2 regions of the Ligilactobacillus salivarius genome follow, and region 1 is predicted to be linked to the other one. Evidence: predicted binding sites of a transcription regulator. Region 1 holds the regulator's gene; the other holds the start of a gene.

Region 1 (3,219 bases):
CTAAAGCGTTACGTACAGGAATCTTTGTTCTTTCAACCAAATCTTCAGTTAATTCATTAAACTTAGCACGTGATAATGATGTTTCTAAGTGTAAAGGACCAGCTTCACCAGCAGCAATAAATGGTAGTGAAATTTGTGCTTCTGTTGTACCAGACAAGTCCTTCTTAGCCTTTTCAGCAGCATCTTTCAAACGTTGCATAGCCATTTTATCTTGAGATAGATCAATTCCATTGTCAGCTTTAAAGTTTTCAACTAACCAATCAATGATCTTATTATCAAAATCATCACCACCAAGATGTGTATCACCATTAGTTGATAGAACTTCAAATACTCCATCACCTAATTCAAGGATAGAAACGTCAAAAGTACCACCACCAAGGTCAAATACTAAAATACGTTCATCTTTATCTAATTTATCAAGACCATAAGCTAAAGCTGCAGCTGTAGGTTCATTAACAATTCTTTCAACTTTCAAACCAGCAATCTTACCTGCGTCTTTAGTTGCTTGACGTTGTGAATCGTTAAAGTATGCAGGAACTGTAATAACAGCTTGTGACACTTCTTCACCTAAGTAGCTTTCAGCATAATCTTTAATGTATTGTAAAATCATTGCTGAAATTTCTTGTGGAGTATATTCTTTATCTTCAATCTTTACCTTATAGTTTGCATCTCCCATATGACGCTTTATAGAAGATACTGTATTTGGATTTGTAATAGCTTGACGCTTAGCTACTTCACCAACTTGTGTTTCACCATTTTTGAATGATACAACTGATGGAGTTGTTCTATTACCTTCTGGATTTGTTATAATTTTAGGATCTTTACCTTCTAGTACAGCAACAGCTGAGTTTGTTGTACCTAAATCAATACCAATGATTTTTGACATAAATGTATTACCTCTTTTATAAATATATTAATTAAATACTACTTATTGAGCTACAACAACCATTGCTGGTCGTAATACTCTATCTTTTAGCATGTATCCGTCTTGGAAAACTTGTACTATAGTTTCTGGTTCTTGTCCTTCTTCAACAGGAACTGTCTTTACAGCTTGGTGTAAAGTAGGGTCAAACACCTTTCCTAAAGAATCTATTTTAGTAACATTATTGTTTTTCAAGGCTTTTTCCATATCACGAGCAACCATTTCTATACCCTTTTTCAGTTGCTGTGATGCATCATTATCTACTTCAATTTCTAAAGCACGGTTTAAATTATCAATAACTGGTAAAATATCACGAGCTAAATCTTGACCCTCATACTTCAACAACATTTCTTGTTCTTTCTTAAAACGTTGTGTCATGTTAGCCATTTCAGCCTCAGCTCGTAAATATTTATCCTCAATATCATCGTACTTCTTTTGAAGTTCATCTAATGCTTTTGAAGAATCATCTGTCTCCTCTACTGATTTTTCGTTCTCAACAGATGAAGCTTTATCATCTTCTTTAATTTCTTTTTCACTGTCATCATTTTGCTCAGAAACTTTTACTTCTTCTTCAGACACATCGCCACCCCTTTCAATTATCACTCATCAAAATTTCGGTAATAATCAATTAATTTTTTAGTTAGCTCTTTTTGGAAAACTTCAACCAATCCTATCATCTTAGAATAAGGCATGTTAGTAGGTCCTAAAATAGCAATCATGCCACGACCATGACTCCCAACATTGTAAGTCGCCGATACGAGACTGTAATCTAACAATAACCTATCAGACATCTCATCACCTATTTTAACCGAAATTCCATGATGATCATGTGGATTAGTCGTATTATCTACTAACCCACCAATCTTATCTGATTCATCATCAATTAATGAATACAGGGATTTGATCTGTTCTAAATTATTACCGTTAGCAAAATTTAACAAATTTCGCCTTCCACCAATATAAAACTGCTCTTTGATAGCTTTATCTAAGATTCCACCAAATACATCGATAAATCCATCAGATTTTTCAATATATTTAGTAAGTAACGGCTGCAATTCTTGTAGTTTAGAAGTGACTTCACTAAGGGAAGAACCTACCAATTTATCATTAATTAGCCTAATAACAGCTTCTAGAGACTCTCCATCTATGTTATTAGGTAAATTATAAATTTGGCTTTCAACTGATCCATCACTGGCAACGAGAATAACCATTACTTGGCCATTTCCTAATGGTACCATCCTGAATCCTTCGAGTTTTAAATCACTAGCTTCTGGTCTCAAAGTTATCGCCGTATAATTAGTTAAATCAGACAATATCTTTGCAGACATTTCTATTATTTCATCAGCTCTACGATATTCATTTCCAAATAGAGATTGAATACTTCTTACAGATTTAGAATCTATTTTAACGGGTTTAACTAAATTATCAACATAATAACGATATCCCTTAAGGGAAGGAATTCGACCAGAACTAGAGTGCTCTTTAGTTATAAAACCTTGTTTTTCAAGAACTGCCATTTCATTTCGAATAGTAGCTGAACTAACACGTATAGGTAATTGTTCTTGCAAAGTTTTAGAACCAATAGGCTGTCCTAAATCAGTATAATCTCGGATTATTGTTTCCAAAATCAACAACTGTCTTTCAGTTAGCAAACCAACCACCTCTTTTAGCACTTAACACATTAGAGTGCTAAGTCAATTATTAATATAACCTAGTTAATGGGATTAGTCAAGAGTTTTAGCCAAAAAATTAGCAGAGTAACCCTATAAGTGCTAATTTTTTTTCAAGTCTTCAAAAAAGACCTCAGTATCTCTTTTATCTTTATTTAATTGATCTATTAGTTCCTCAACACTATCAAATTTCACCATTTCTCTTAAAAATTTATACCATTTAACAATAACTTTTTCTCCATAAACACTTTTATCAAAATTAAATAGGTTTATCTCAACTGTTTTTTCTAAATCATCACCAAATGTTTCATTATGCCCTATAGATGCCATTCCTTCATACCATAAATTATCTTTATCTATTTTCACTTTAACAGCATATACACCCTCCCCTAAAATACGTTCATTCTTAGGGATAGAAACATTTAAAGTTGGGAATCCTATTTTTCTTCCTCTCTTAAAACCATGTTCAACAGTTCCATGATTTTCATATTGATATCCTAATAGCAAATTAGCGGCTTCCACATTCCCACTATCTAAATCTTTTCTTATCTGAGTAGAACTAATTTTTTGATCATTACGTTGTAAGTGGTCTACAGTTATTATTTCAAACCTTCCTTTTGCAAAATC
Region 2 (3,219 bases), 580 kb from region 1:
GACCAACAAGTGCGATCTTGGAATTATCTTTTATATCAAGATTGACATTCTCAAAAAGGATATCTGCTCCAAAATGTCGGGCAACTTGCTGTGCTTGTAAAAGTAGCATAAAATCACCTTTTCTATTAATTTACTGTATTATAACACTAAGACGATTTATAGTGTAACATAGAAATTTCACAAATAAAAACGTTAAAGATGATAATTAAGCCAATATATTGTATAATTGTGGAGCTATGTGTTAAACTTATGTTAAATATTTCACGAAAAGAGGAAAGTCTAATGGCAGAAGTAAAGATTCCGCAGGCTACTGCAAAACGTCTACCGATATATTATCGTTATCTAAGACTATTATCTAATTCTGGAAAGAATAGAGTTTCTTCAACAGAATTAGCTGAAGCCGTAAAAGTAGATTCTGCTACTATTCGACGTGATTTTTCGTATTTTGGTGCTTTAGGTAAACGTGGTTACGGATATGATGTACAAAGTTTACTTGATTTTTTTACTAAGCAATTAAATCAAGATACGTTAACTAATGTTGCTTTGGTTGGGGTTGGTAATTTAGGACATGCTTTATTGAACTTTAATTTCCATCAAAGTAATCATGTAAGAATTAGTGCAGCATTTGATGTAAATGAAGATATTACGGGAACAATTCAAAGTGGAATTCCAGTATATCCAATGTCTGATATGAAAGAACAATTAAAGTTACAGCAAATTGAAATTGTAATTTTAACTGTTCCAGCTCCTGTAGCACAAAAAGTTACAGATGAGTTAGTGGAAGTTGGTGTAAGGGGAATATTGAATTTTACACCACTTAGAATTACTGTACCAGAAAATATACGTGTGCAAAATGTAGATTTGACGAATGAAATGGAAACTTTGATTTATTTCTTGAATCATTTTGGAAGCACAGAAGAGTAGTGTTACATAGAAGACCGAAATGAGTCTCAAAATAAAAATTGCTGAAGATTATGATGTTATCTAATCACATTAATCTTCAGCAATTTTTTGATATTAATAACTTCTAAAGCGATGATAGAAGTATAATAAACAAGTTTAGAAATATATGACTAAAAGTAGAAGTAATAATCGTTCCAGTCCGATAGTAAATATAGCAAAACAAAAGGCCAATACTAGCATAGATAAGGAAATGACCATCCATATGAGCTAAACTAAATAGAAGACTGGAAATTAAGGCAGCAGGTAGAAAAGGGATGAATCTTGAAAAATTTCCAAATAAAACTTTTCTAAAAATTAACTCTTCCATTACAGGTGCAACAATTCCAGGTACTAAAATGTAGTATGGGTAATGGTGAACAATTTCTAACAATAGGTTAGTATTAGCTGAATATGATGAAAAATGAAAAAGTCCTGATTCGATACGAGATAATCCAATTTGAATTATGAGGGCACCGACCATACCAAGGATACTCCAGAGTAAAATAGATTTAAGTTTAATAGTTTTATATTCTAATTTATTTTTAAAAGAGAATCTATGATTGAGATAAACAATAAACAACATGCAGAGTATTCCAATAATAGTTTCAACCAAATAAAAATTATGACTTTGATTATAAAAAATATTGAATATTGCTAACAAAATTTGATAACCAATATAGGTTAGCAATAAGGGAATAGAATTTCTTTGTTCCAAATTAATTATCACCTTTCATTTTTAAGTTTAATTGTACCATTAACAGGTCAAATAAAAAAATTAGCACTCTAATGTGTCGAGTGATAAAAAATACTTGCAATTTATATTTAAAGTGGTTATAGTATTAATTGTAGTTAGCACTCAAGAGTTGAGAGTGCTAAATGATACAGATGATTGATATTGGAGGGATTAGACGTGCTTAAACCATTAGGAGATCGCGTTGTTTTAAAAGTTCAAAAGGAAGAAGAACAATCCATTGGTGGAATTGTTATCGCAAGTAATGCAAAAGAAAAGCCTACAACAGGTGAAGTAATTGCTGTTGGTAACGGACGTATCTTAGACAATGGACAAAGGGTTGAACCTGAAGTAAAAGTTGGTCAATCAGTTGTTTTTGATAAGTATGCTGGTTCTGAAGTTAAATATGAAGGCGAAGAATATTTAGTAATCCGTGAAAATGACATTATTGCGGTTATAGATTAATTTTTAATTAATTTGAGGTGAAGAGATTTATGGCAAAGGAAATTAAGTTTTCAGAAGATGCTCGTTCAAAGATGTTGAAGGGTGTAGATAAATTAGCAAATACAGTAAAATCAACTATTGGTCCTAAAGGCCGTAATGTTGTTTTGGAACAATCTTATGGTTCCCCCACAATTACAAATGATGGTGTAACAATTGCTAAGGCTATTGATTTAGAAGATCATTTCGAAAATATGGGAGCAAAATTGGTGTCTGAAGTTGCTTCTAAGACAAATGATATTGCAGGTGATGGTACAACAACTGCTACTGTTTTAACACAAGCTATTGTAAATGAAGGTATGAAGAATGTAACTGCTGGTGCAAACCCAGTTGGAATTCGTCGTGGTATTGAATTAGCAACTAAGGCTGCAGTTGATGCATTACATGAAATGTCCCATACAGTAGAATCCAAGAGTGATATTGCACAAGTTGCTTCTATTTCATCTGCTAACGAAGAAGTTGGTAAATTAATTGCCGATGCTATGGAAAAAGTTGGTAATGATGGTGTTATTACAATTGAAGAATCTAAAGGTATCGATACTTCTTTAGATGTTGTTGAAGGTATGCAATTTGATAGAGGATATCTATCACAATATATGGTAACTGATAATGATAAGATGGAAGCTGATTTAGATAATCCATACATTTTATTAACAGATAAGAAGATTTCAAACATTCAAGAAGTATTACCATTATTGCAATCAATTGTACAACAAGGTCGTCCATTATTGATTATTGCTGATGATGTAGACGGTGAAGCATTACCTACACTTGTTTTGAACAAGATTCGTGGAACATTTAACGTTGTTGCAGTTAAAGCTCCAGGATTTGGCGATCGTCGTAAGGCAATGTTACAAGATATTGCTACATTGACAGGTGCTACTGTTATCACAGATGACTTAGGCTTACAATTGAAAGATACAACAGTTGAACAATTAGGTTCTGCTGGAAAAGTAACAGTAACTAAGGAAAATACAACAATTGTTGAAGGTGCTGGTGATAAGGACAAGATTGCTGAACGTGTAGAACAAATTAAGAAGCAAATT

Evidence for each region. The regulator HrcA, encoded in region 1, represses chaperone genes, less so after heat shock. The targets are predictions, from matches to a motif close to TTAGCACTCNNNNNNNNNGAGTGCTAA.
Region 2: groES (co-chaperone GroES) is a predicted target of HrcA. The motif match lies at 1,792-1,818, and genes of this name have one in related genera.

What each region holds. Positions count from the first base shown of each region.
Region 1 is NZ_CP117983.1:661,032-664,250, reverse strand. It holds gene dnaK (molecular chaperone DnaK) at 1-886, opposite strand, end outside; gene grpE (nucleotide exchange factor GrpE) at 929-1,501, opposite strand; gene hrcA (heat-inducible transcriptional repressor HrcA) at 1,522-2,574, opposite strand; gene ribF (riboflavin biosynthesis protein RibF) at 2,695-3,219, opposite strand, start outside.
Region 2 is NZ_CP117983.1:1,240,714-1,243,932, reverse strand. It holds gene PTA89_RS06135 (ABC-F family ATP-binding cassette domain-containing protein) at 1-109, opposite strand, end outside; gene PTA89_RS06130 (redox-sensing transcriptional repressor Rex) at 283-924, shown strand; gene PTA89_RS06125 (CPBP family intramembrane glutamic endopeptidase) at 1,028-1,657, opposite strand; gene groES (co-chaperone GroES) at 1,853-2,137, shown strand; gene groL (chaperonin GroEL) at 2,167-3,219, shown strand, end outside.